3 regions of the Paraliobacillus sp. X-1268 genome follow, and region 1 is predicted to be linked to each of the others. Evidence: predicted binding sites of a transcription regulator. Region 1 holds the regulator's gene; each other region holds the start of a gene.
The links. The regulator LexA, encoded in region 1, represses DNA repair genes until DNA is damaged. The targets are predictions, from matches to a motif close to CGAACATATGTTCG.

Region 1 (4,300 bases):
TTTTAAATCTTCAATTGATACGTTGTAACCTGATAAATGTAGTAACGAGTACAATAGCATAGATCCGTGTCCTGCTGATAATACAAATCTATCTCGGTTAAACCAACTAGAGTTTTTCGGATTATGGTCCATAAAGTCAGTCCATAATGTATATGCCATTGGTGCTGCCCCCATTGGTAATCCTGGGTGCCCAGAGTTAGCATTTTCAATTGCATCAATAGATAGCGTGCGAATCGTGTTAATAGAGCGTTGTTCAGTTTGTTTTGACATACTTTGTATCCCCTTTCGAAAATTATGAAAATATGTACGTACAATTAATATCCTATAATGAAAACGGATAATAAACAAGTACTATCTTCAAGAATATTCAATTATTTTTAATTTTCTTTTCTCAAATTCTTCACTTTTTCTGGAGTGACATCATCTCCATTAGGATCAATGATCTTCATCCCTTTGAATTCATTTTTAAAAGATTGTCGTACATTTTTTAAATATTCTTGTCTTAGTTTTTGCTGTTCTTCTTTTTCTTCACTTGTTAACCCTTCTTGTTTGGCCTTTTTAGCCAGCATATTAATACGATCTAATTTATCTTTAGCTAACATCATTCTTCTCCTTTACGTATAAAGTTTTCTCGAAAACAGAAAAGACAAGTATCCTTTAATATGGATTCCTTGTCTATTCATTCTATATGAAAGGTATGCTCAGATTCAAGCGATACATATTCTTGGTATCTTCGGTGAACTGTTGCTTTGGACACTTGAAAACCCAATCCACGAAGCGTAGTCGCTATTTCACCAAAAGTTAATTGATTGTCTCGCAAACGTTTTACCTCTTCAATTGGAAATTCAATTCGATTGCGACCAATTGCGTGATCACGGTTACGAAGGTTTTTAGCTGGATCGTAGCCATTTTTAATAGCTTTTTGCATCCCTCGTTTTATTTTAATGTTATGAATTTTACGTTGGTACTCTTCAACAACACCTACAATCTGTAAAACCATTGCATCAGATTCAGATAATTGTAATTCTCCTTGATTGGATAAAGCATATATTTTCACACCTAACTTAGAAAATTGATGGAATAAGGCAATTTTAGTATTACCTCTTCCTAGTCTTGTCTCATCTTGAACTAATAGACAATCCACTGCTTCAGTTGCACATTTTTCTAATATGGATAAAATACCATCTCGTTCAATTTCATATCCACTTTGCCTTTCTTCTATAATACTGATGACTTCCATTTGTTCTTTTTCTGCTAACTCTATCAATTCTTGTTTTTGTCTATGTAAGGAAGAAGACTGCTCTTCTTTTTCCGTGCTTACCCGACAGTATATAATCGCTCGCATGATAACTACCTTTCTATTTTAAACATATTTTTTAACTAGAAACTAAACCCATATACATAAATCCTAACGTAAGAATGAACGAAATGAAATAGAATAAATCCACCATAGTAATATTAGTTATTTTATTAAACATTTTGTTTCCTCCTTTGATATTAAGAACGATTGTTCGCATCTGTATTTTATTATAACCGAACGATTGTTCCTGTCAAGTCTTTTTTAGAACTTATGTTTGTGTATTTGTGATAAACATGCTATACTTTCACTAATAAAATATGTACGGAGGTGCATCATTATGACGAAAATTTCAAAACGTCAACAAGCAATCTTAGATTATATTAAAGATGAAGTAGCAGCAAAAGGATATCCACCTTCAGTAAGAGAAATTGGCGGGGCTGTTGGTCTAGCATCAAGTTCCACCGTACATGGGCACCTTGCTCGACTAGAGAAAAAAGGATACATACGTAGAGATCCAACGAAACCTAGAGCAATAGAAGTATTACATGCCGCTGATGACTCTAGTATTCCTAAAGGAGAAGTAACGTTTGCACCTGTTATAGGGAAAGTTACTGCTGGTATCCCCATTACTGCTGTTGAAAACATTGAAGAATACATCCCACTACCTTTAACTCTTACACATGGAGATGCTACCGATCAGTCAATTTTTGTACTTGTAATTGAAGGCGAAAGTATGATCGAAGCAGGTATATTAGATGGTGACATGGTAATTGTAAAACAACAGCAAACCGCTCAAAATGGAGAAATTGTAGTCGCCATGACAGATGAGAATGAGGCTACAGTTAAGCGCTTTTTCAAAGAAAAAGACCATATTCGTCTACAACCCGAAAACGCAACAATGGAACCACTCATATATGATAATGTTTCCATTTTAGGTAGAGTAATAGGCTTATATAGAAATATCCATTAACAATAAAAGAAAACTCCACTTAAACATAGTGGAGATTTCTTTTATCCGTTGAACGTACTAATAAATGAATCAAACCCTATTTCATTTAATTCATCTACACGGCCTTCAGCATTGGACCTGTTTTGAAATGACCCAACAATCACTCGGAAGTAAACTTGCCCTTGGTCATTAAATTCCGTTATAAAACTACTATAACCATGCCTATTTAGAACATATCTACGTTGCTTCGCATTTTTCTCGGATTGAAACGAACCTGTAACAACTCGGTAAAAAGATGACGTATCAGGTTCTTCTGCATTCGAGTCTTCTTCTAATTCAAATGCTTGTGCGATACCAGATGCATGTGCACGTGCTACTTGTTCAATCCATTGTGGCGTTTTCATTTCTTCAGCTTCAGCATCATTATCTATAAAACCATTTTCTGTCAATATTGCTGGCATCGTCGTTTCTCTTAACACATGAAAATTCGCTTCTTTTTTACCTCGATCACGCCATCCAATCGTTTCAACAATTTCGTCGTGAATAGTAGATCGCAATCGTTCTGTTTCAGATTTCGAAGCAAAATTACCATTCCATATATAGCTTTCAAAACCAACACCGCCACCTGCGTTAATGTGAATGGAAAGATAGTAATCGGCATTCCAATCATTCGCAGCGTTTGTTCGATTGGTCAGGGAAACTGACTGATCTGTTGTTCTTGATAGACGTGTGGTGACATTTTGATAAGAATCGTTCAATATCTGTTGTAATTTTAGAGCAATATTTAATGTTATATCCTTTTCTACTAACCCGTTACTACTTGCACCTGAATCATTTCCCCCATGTCCAGGATCAATAAAAATTTTCGTCATTTGTCAAACCTCCTTCACTACCTTTATATGAAATAAAAAGGTTTTACGTGTGGACTGATCTTCCATAACGGAGGCTTAAATTTAGATATTCTTTTCTTAAATATTCTAACAACTAATTCCTATATCCTCATTAAAACTGGTGCTTAGAATTCCTCTAATAACAAATTCCATAAGAAAACAACTGATTTAATATAAGACTTTCCGAAAATATTACCCGGGCAACCGCAAAATATGACTTTTTCTCTTATTGGTTTCTTCTGCAAATTAATATAGATAAGAGTAGGCTAAAACTCGATAAAACAATCGATAGTATAAAATAAGGTGGATAATAGAGTAATTCTATCTCGTTTTCATCTTTGTCTATGGGAAATCCAATAAAAGCATAGTTAACCTTCTCAATTTTTTGCTTTTTATTATTAACTTTAACTTGCCACCCTTTTTCAAATGGAATAGGTAGCATCATGAAATAATCATTTCTATCGTTGTTAAAAGTTATGGATATTCGATTATCTTTCCACTTTAACGTACTATTATTTGATACCTTGTTTTTTTGATATTCCAAACGGGCATAGTCTGTTTGATATAGTTCTAAATCTCTTAAGATGTACTTTCCTTTAGGTAGTCTAATTCGAATTTTATTCGAATTATCTACGCGGATTGTTAGCTCATCATCATATGTTTTATAAATAGATTGATTAGATTTTCGTGCAGTTTTATAATCGTTTACTTTTAATGTAAACCCTTGATCGACTGCAGTGTTCTCTAAATGAAAGTGTACGTACAGATCCTTTGCTGCAGACGTTAATGAATCTGTTTCTATATCTAAACCACCATTTTCCTCAGTAACAGTTAATACGTTATTCGTATAAGAAGCACCAACCATCATGATTTTCGTTTGGTCGATAAGATTAGCGTCTTGTGCTATTTCTGCGTTTGTTTGTTTCGTGTTGGGTATAATTACACCTTCGAGCATCGCATACTCTTTACTTAAATCAGAAACCTGTTCGACATCTTTTTCTGAAAAGAAATTTTTAGTTGTTCGAATAAAAGGCAATACATTATTGTTTTCTAAAACGATATAGTTCTTTGATTCAAGTATTTTTGAAAATCCATATGGTACGCCCTCTTCGCTTTCCTTCTCCCTTATCATGTACTTTCCTTGAAATAAACTATATAAGT
Region 2 (4,300 bases), on a different contig from region 1:
CCTTCTACTTCTGCTCGCGGATGTACAGCTTGCGCTATTTGAATCGGTACTTCAGCATGATAAGCAGGAGCAGGACGTTTATCGAAATATTTTTCTAAATGAGCAAAATAAGGGGCTATTTCTCCTTCTTTTGGCTTGACTAATTCAACTTTTTTTCTGAGTGCTAGATTATCTGCCATTTGATTTAATGTTTGATATGTCTCTTTTGTTTGAGAAAATAAATCAAATTGGGAGACTGTTTCATCTGTAGCCTGATCCATTGTTAATGTTACTGTTACATCGTCACTTTTTTTCATAATTGCTTCTAAAACCAATTGCTCTTGTGGCGTGAATCGATGAAAACCGTCTATATATACAACAGCATCTTCTAAAAAAGTTGTTTCTGCTATTTTCTCTGCCAATAAAGCTAATTGGTCTTCACTATCAATATACTTTCCATATAATACGTTTGATAACTTATCATAAATATAATGTAAATCCTCTAATTTTTGTTTAAGTCCTATTTCATTTGGTTCGAGATGGTGAAAACGATCCATTTCGCTTATTTGCACAGATAGCATGTCTGGTGTAATACAATAGCGTTTAAACTCCGTAATCATTGTTTCCATTTGATCAATAAAACCCTGTTTCTCAATTGACTTCTGAAACATTTGCCAATCAGTTGTCCGTTCTTCTATAATTTTCCGAAGTATCATCTGTACACCAATCGAACTAATAAATTGCTTCGTCGCACCACCAGTTTCCTGGAGAACACGCCAAGCAAGTCTAGAAAAACTAAAAACTTGTGCACGAATGCTTCCACTAACTGCTTCATCCTGTATTAATGCATATTCTTGTTGAAATGTCATTTGATCTGGAACTAAATATATAATTGCTGGGCCCATCGGGTCACTTTTTAACTTGTTTTTTATTTCAGCTAAGCATTGATTGCTCTTTGAAGTTGTTGCATTCCCTAATAGAAATCGTATTCCCATAATTTCTTCTCTCCTATCATTGGATCGACTAAATCTATTTTAACATGTCTGCCCCAAAAAAAAGAGTGTGGACACCTATTTGTGTCCACACTTTAACCTAATCTGTAAAATGAAATCCTACTTGGGAAACAGGCCAATACCGAATATCAACTTTTCCCACAACTGTCTCTTGATCAATAAAACCAAAATAACGACTATCCAAGCTATTCCCTCTATTATCGCCTAGTACAAATAGTTTCCCTTCAGGTACCTGATTTTCACCTGTTACTTCTTCTAAAGTAAAATCTTTTGTTAATGTTCCTGTTACTCGATCACGAAATGCCTGCAAATAAGCTTCTTCGACATATTCTTCGTTAATATACAATTTATCATCTTTTACTCTAATTTGATCTCCCGGTTCTCCAATTACCCGTTTCACATAATCTTCTTTATCATTTGCATGAAACACAATAACATCAAAACGGGACACATCTGAAAAATCATATAATACTTGATTTACCATAATTAAATTACCATCATACAATGTTGGCTCCATTGATTTTCCATCTACTACATAACTTGCAAATAAATAAGAACGAAAAAACATAGCAAAGATTACTGCAATTAAAATTGTTCGCAACACAATCCAACGATTCCATTTTTTTCGTTTCATCTGGATTCCTCCAAGGTATTACTTATACTATTATACCCAGGAGGTAGGAAATTTAATCCTTTTTCATTCCTATTTAGCGCCCATTTTTCCTCTTCTATGTAGGAATCTTTCAATAAATTTACCAAGTAACCAAAATAACGAAATACTAATACCTACTACAATGGCTTTAACAGGATTTTGCGCAAAAGATGCGATACTGCTGCCTACATAAGCAATAGAAAAAATCATAACTGTTTTCCCTAACAACACAGCTAGGACAAATTGATACATACTGATTTTTGACAAGGCAGCTACTGTATTAATAATAGCCGACGGAGAAAAAGGAAAGCACATCAATAAAAATAATGGACCGAATCCGTGACGTTCTAACCAATGCGTAACACGTTTAACTTGTTTATTATGACGTATCCAAACAAAAAAGCGTTTATCGCCTAACCTACGGACAATAAAGAATACAGCTATTGCCCCAGCACTTGCACCAGCCCAAGAAAGTAAAAACCCTTCTAATAAACCATAAGCTGCTGCATTCGTTATAACAAATACTACCAATGGAAGGAAAGGAAGAAATGCCTCAATGAACGGTAAAAGTAAACCAGGTAAAGGCCCAAAACTTTCATACGTTTTCAATAGCTGTTTTAAAAGTGTATCGAATTGATTATCTTCAATTAATTCTTGCATAGAATTTATATTCAAATTTATTGTATTAAATAAAATCATCGTTGACGGACTCCTCTATTGAAACAGTTACTTATACTTAGTTTACACTTTCTATCTTAATGTAAAACACCGATTTTTCCTATTATTTCGTTTTTTACCAATAAAGTTTTAAACTATCCATTTGAATTTCAATTAAATTAGGTTATAATAAGAACAAACGTTCTATAAAGGAGGGCAAAGATGCGCTATTTACATGATTCAGAATATGCATTAGGATCCCGGTTTTTATTCTTATCCATGGCAATTGTCGTCATACAAAAGGATTTAGTACAGATTGAAAAGGAAAAAGGATTTAAGATAAAAGAACCTTATTTGGAATTGCTTCAAAGAATGGAAAAAAGAGCTGTAGCAGAAAGACAGCAACTACGTAAATATATGGTACAGAAAAAGTTACAAGTAATTGCTTTGGAAAAAACGGATACCTTCTCATCCTATTTATACCTTTGCCAAGGACGAGAAGAGAAGCGGAATTACTTTAATCCTACCATTCGAAAAAATGTAGAAAAAATAATTCGTGAGTTGATGGAAAGCGTCCATACACCTTCAAACCATACACTAACAAGCTAATAATTATCCCCGTTTCACTAAATAATGAAGGAACCCATCATTAAATGAGTTCCTTCATTGTTTACATTTTAAATTAATCCTCTTTTCGCAAATATTGTTGCTTTTCAATATTCGAAATTGAGAGAAACTGTGACATAGATTCCTTACCCGCTCCACAATTGAAATGGGATCGCTTTCCGTGGGCACGACTTCAGCTAACTCGGATAAGCAAAAACCGCTTTCCGAGTGGATCTTCAGCCTGTGGGATTGCGATTACTCATCCCATCGAAAACATTTGCTGTTCCCACTGGAGTCTCACCCATTTCAATTGCTCCGCTGGATAGGTGTTAAAAGTGATATATTGTCTACTGGTCAGAATTTTTATTGTGCTTATGACAGTTGTTCACGTTATGCTGATTGATTGTAGCGTAGGACAGTCGACTCCTGCGGGAAAAGCAACAGCTGAAAATCCCGCAGGAAGCGCACTTTGCTTCCGAGGAAGTTGAAGCGTTGGGTCTGCGATTACTCGACCCATCGAAAAGACTTGCCCGCGGAAAGCGACTGACTGAAGCAAAAATCAACATGGCGGTTGTCTCGTAATTAAACTCATACGCAAGAAACATAAACAACTATCTTGATCAATCTGAATTAAGTAAGGACGAAAAAGTCATCATCTTTTCTTTTGTCTGGTCGTGGTGGAGTTGGGTTTATTCTTTTTTCTAGTAGGTAGCGGAATTGTGCTGTTCGTTGTAGTTGATTAATCATCGAGCCATAAGAAACTTCTAAGATGAGAGTCATACCATTCTTAAAAATAAATTCTGTCCCCCGATCTGGAGCTTTACGTATGCGGTCAATATGTGTGTGTGAAATCCATGAGCAATAAGGATTCTGAGGTGAAGAAGTAGGGAAAAAGTACATACCACTTGAAGGATCAATCGATATTGGTACTTTATGTTTAATTCCACAAACAGTACGTGCTCCTTCCTGCCTTCCTTTCAAACTACTACCAAAGTATTTACAAGCAGCATCAATTAACTTACAAGGTGATCCCTTAATATAATAGGGAGCATCCTCACTAATTTCTAACACTCTAGAAACATAAATACCATTCAATTTCTCTGCAATAATAGCTATAGTTACCGGATTAATTTCATAATCCTTCTCCATATTCATCCACTCCTTTATTCAATTTTGTTTAAGAATAATCTCAATTATTCAAAAACATAAATAGAATATACTACCAAAATGTAAATTTGTGTACTAAAATAGCCATTTGTACCTAAATTTGTCACATTTGTGTATCCAAAGCCTTCTTTTGTTATACTGAACATATAAATTATTAAGAGGAAGGAGTGAATTTATGTGGCATCTATTCAAAAAAAAACAGGCACAGGAACCTAAGAAAAAAAGA
Region 3 (4,300 bases), on a different contig from region 1:
CAACTGTAGAACGTGGATTTCTACTCGTTGTTTTTTGATCAATTGAAATGGCTGGAGAAAGCCCTTCAATAGCATCAACATCTGGTTTTTCCATTTGTCCTAAAAATTGACGCGCATAGGAAGATAAAGACTCAACATAGCGTCGTTGTCCCTCAGCATATATCGTATCAAAAGCTAATGATGATTTCCCAGAACCTGATAGCCCTGTAAGCACAACTAATTTTTCTTTTGGAATTTCAATATCAACATTTTTTAAATTATGTGCACGTGCACCTTTAATGGTTATTGCTTTTTTAGCCATTGATTGTCACCCCTCCGCTTTCAGCTGTATAACGATATCACGTAACTCAGCAGCTTTTTCAAAGTTCAAGTCACGCGCAGCTTGTTTCATTTCTTTTTCCATATTTTCAATCAGTTTCTCAATTTCTTTCTTCGTCATCTTACTATAACTTGGTGCATCACCTTCATACTTCGCTGAATCTTCAGCAGCCATAGTTGCGCGTATAACGTCACGAACTTCTTTTTTGATTGTCGTAGGTACAATACCATGTTTTTCGTTATATGCTTGTTGTTTTTCACGACGTCGTTCTGTTTCCTCAATTGCCCGACTCATTGAATCTGTCATCCGATCCGCGTACATAATGACACGTCCATTTTCATTACGTGCTGCTCGTCCCATTGTTTGAATCAATGCTCGATCAGACCGCAAGAAACCTTCTTTATCAGCATCAAGAATAGCAACTAAAGATACTTCTGGAATATCAATACCTTCACGTAATAAGTTAATTCCAACAATGACATCAAACTTACCGACCCGTAGATCACGAATAACCTCAATCCGCTCTAATGTTTTAATTTCAGAATGCAAATAAGCAACCTTCATTCCTATCTCTTTTAGATAGTCGGTTAAATCCTCTGACATTTTTTTAGTTAACGTTGTAATGAGTACCCGTTCATCTAGTTTTATCCGTTTATTTATCTCGCCAATCAGATCATCTATTTGACCATCAATTGGGCGAACTTCCACTGGAGGATCTAGTAAACCTGTTGGACGAATAACTTGTTCTGTCATTTGAGGCGTGTGCTCTAATTCATATGGACCGGGAGTTGCCGAAACAAAGACCATTTGTTTCGCCTTCTCTTCAAACTCCTTAAATGTCAACGGACGGTTATCCATTGCAGATGGTAATCGGAATCCATGATCAACTAAAACTTGCTTTCTTGCTTGGTCACCATTAAACATTCCACGAACCTGTGGTAACGTTACATGTGACTCATCAACAACAATCATGAAATCATCTGGAAAATAATCAATTAACGTATATGGAGTTGAACCAGCTTCTCTCAATGTTAAATGACGAGAGTAGTTTTCAATCCCTGAACAGAAACCCATTTCCTCCATCATTTCCAAATCATAACGCGTCCGCTGTTCAATTCGCTGTGCTTCAAGTAATTTATTATTTTCACGGAAAAACGTTAGCTGTTCTTCCAATTCTTTTTCAATATTTTTCATAGCGACTTTTAATTTTTCTTCACCAGTAACAAAGTGGGAAGCAGGGAAAATAGCGATGTGTTCGCGATTACCAACAATTTCTCCAGTTAGCGCATCTACTTCTCGTATACGATCAACCTCATCACCAAAAAATTCAACTCGTATACAGTGTTCTTCTCGAGAAGCCGGAATAATTTCAACCGAATCTCCACGAACTCTGAATGTACCACGTTGGAAATCTATATCATTACGTGCATACTGAATATCGACTAATTCACGAAGTAATGCGTCTCGGTCTTTCTCCATTCCAACCCGAATGGATAATACTTGATTTCGGTATTCTTCAGGAGAACCTAAACCATAAATACACGATACACTTGCTACGATTAAAACATCTTTTCTTTCAAATAAGGCAGACGTTGCTGAGTGTCGTAATTTATCAATTTCATCATTAATACTTGCATCTTTCTCTATAAATGTATCCGTCGAAGGAACATATGCTTCAGGCTGATAATAATTATAATAACTAACAAAATATTCTACAGCATTATTAGGAAAAAACTCTTTGAATTCACTATATAGTTGTCCAGCAAGTGTTTTATTATGAGCAATGACTAACGTCGGTTTGTTTACTTCTGTAATAACATTAGACATCGTAAATGTCTTACCAGTTCCTGTTGCTCCAAGTAATGTCTGTTCACGTCTACCAGCATTAATTCCGGAAACTAATTCCTTAATTGCTGATGGCTGATCACCCTCGGGCTTATATTTCGACACTAACTCAAATTTATCTACCACGATGCACCCTCCGTTCTACTCTTCACTTATCTATGATACCACATTATACTACTTTTCAAACCAAAATGCGAACAAATATTCGTTTTATTCATATTTAAAAAGATATGTAACAAAAAGCTTGAGGTACAGTTACCCCAAGCTTCTTTACTACATTATCTTTTAATAAGATTGATCATACTGATTGACTTCAAACAAGTCAATTAACTCGATATCTTTATGTTTATCTTTAAACCAACGAAGAGCAAAATCATTCTTAAATAATACTAAAAATGTTCCTTCACGGTCTTTAACTAACAGGTTTCGATCGTCGAATAACGTCGTATCGACTTGTTCCTGGTTTAACCAGCGTGGTACTCGTTCACCGATAGATTCTAACGTTACTTCTACATTATACTCGTGTTTCATACGATGTTCAAATACTTGATACTGTAATTCACCAACAGCTCCGATAATGTAGCTTTCCATCGGATAACGTGTAAATAATTGAATTGCACCTTCTTGGACCAGTTGTTCTAAACCTTTTCTGAATTGTTTTGATTTCATTACGTTTTTTGCAGTTACTTGCTTAAATAACTCAGGTGGGAATTGTGGTAATTCATCATAAACAAAAGATTCTTTACCTTCTGTTAATGTATCACCTATTCGATATGCATTCGGATCATATATCCCGATAATATCACCTGCATAGGCAACTTCAACTGTATCACGAGTGGAAGCCACAAATTGTTGTGTTTGAGACAATTTGATTTGTTTACCTGTTCGTTCTAATCTAACACTCATTCCACGCTCAAACTTACCTGAACAAACCCGTAGGAATGCTACACGATCACGATGGGCTGGATTCATGTTTGCTTGGATCTTAAAGACAAATCCTGAAAAATCCGGGTTATCGGGACTAACTAATCCTTCTGTTGTCTTTCTAGGAACAGGTTTGGGAGCCATTTCGATAAACGTATCAAAAAAACTTTGCACACCAAACGGCGCTAAAGCACTACCGAAGAAAACTGGTGTTTGATCCCCACTCAAGACCGCATCTAATGAATAGTCATCTCCTGCTTCTTCAATTAATTCCAACTCATCTAATGTATCTTGATATGTTGGATTTTCCACAAGTGCCTTATTCTCTGGATTATCTAAATCTGCATAAGGAATAGTTGTTTCTGCTTCATTTCCATTATATTGTACAAACTGTTTATTTTGACGATCAAATATGCCTAAGAAACGCTTACCCATGCCAACAGGCCAATTCATTGGATATGTTTCGATTTCTAAAACTTCTTCAATTTGTTCTAAAAGTGCTAATGGTTCACGACCTTCACGATCCATTTTGTTGATGAAAGTGAAAATCGGAATACCACGCATTTTACAAACTTTAAATAATTTAATAGTTTGGGCTTCAATACCTTTTGTTGCATCAATAATCATCACAACACTATCTACAGCTGTTAATGTACGATACGTGTCTTCACTAAAATCCTCGTGACCCGGTGTATCTAATATATTAACTTTATAATCTTTATATGGAAAGTTCATCACACTGGACGTTACAGAAATTCCACGTTGTTTCTCAATTTCCATCCAGTCAGATGTAGCAAATTTACCTGATTTTTTTGCTTTTACAGTCCCTGCTTCTCGAATTAGGTTACCAAACAATAACAATTTCTCTGTTAATGTTGTTTTACCAGCATCAGGGTGTGATATGATCGCAAATGTTTTTCTCTTATTTACTTCTTCTTGCATTGTCATTTTATAAATCCCTTCCTATCTTTAATTTGATTCATTTATAAAACATGGATTACTAAGGGATTTCTACATCGGTATAATGCTCCTTCATCTAATGTATAAGTGCTTTTTAAATGTCTATTCACGTTAGTAAAAATAGCACGTTTTTTAGGATAAAGTCAACTATTTTCACGCCAAATGACTGCCCATTTTAATCAATTGATCCTTAAAATACAAATAAAAATTTTTATTCTTACAGTTTTTGACGACAATTATTTGTTATAATGA

Region 2: D2K62_RS12040 (YhjD family protein) is a predicted target of LexA. The motif match lies at 2,494-2,507, and genes of this name have one in related genera.
Region 3: uvrB (excinuclease ABC subunit UvrB) is a predicted target of LexA. The motif match lies at 2,359-2,372, and genes of this name have one in related genera.

What each region holds. Positions count from the first base shown of each region.
Region 1 covers NZ_QJSK01000001.1:335,794-340,093, forward strand. The annotation lists gene tkt (transketolase) at 1-270, opposite strand, end outside; gene D2K62_RS01785 (DUF896 domain-containing protein) at 378-602, opposite strand; gene D2K62_RS01790 (YneB family resolvase-like protein) at 680-1,345, opposite strand; gene lexA (transcriptional repressor LexA) at 1,638-2,270, shown strand; gene D2K62_RS01800 (N-acetylmuramoyl-L-alanine amidase) at 2,312-3,121, opposite strand; gene D2K62_RS01805 (YfhO family protein) at 3,366-4,300, opposite strand, start outside.
Region 2 covers NZ_QJSK01000010.1:34,700-38,999, reverse strand. The annotation lists gene addB (helicase-exonuclease AddAB subunit AddB) at 1-974, opposite strand, end outside; gene lepB (signal peptidase I) at 1,072-1,626, opposite strand; gene D2K62_RS12045 (TVP38/TMEM64 family protein) at 1,696-2,304, opposite strand; gene D2K62_RS12040 (YhjD family protein) at 2,524-2,910, shown strand; gene D2K62_RS12035 (competence protein ComK) at 3,538-4,056, opposite strand; gene D2K62_RS12030 (DUF3939 domain-containing protein) at 4,250-4,300, shown strand, end outside.
Region 3 covers NZ_QJSK01000006.1:36,750-41,049, forward strand. The annotation lists gene uvrA (excinuclease ABC subunit UvrA) at 1-301, opposite strand, end outside; gene uvrB (excinuclease ABC subunit UvrB) at 308-2,290, opposite strand; gene D2K62_RS09690 (peptide chain release factor 3) at 2,450-4,036, opposite strand.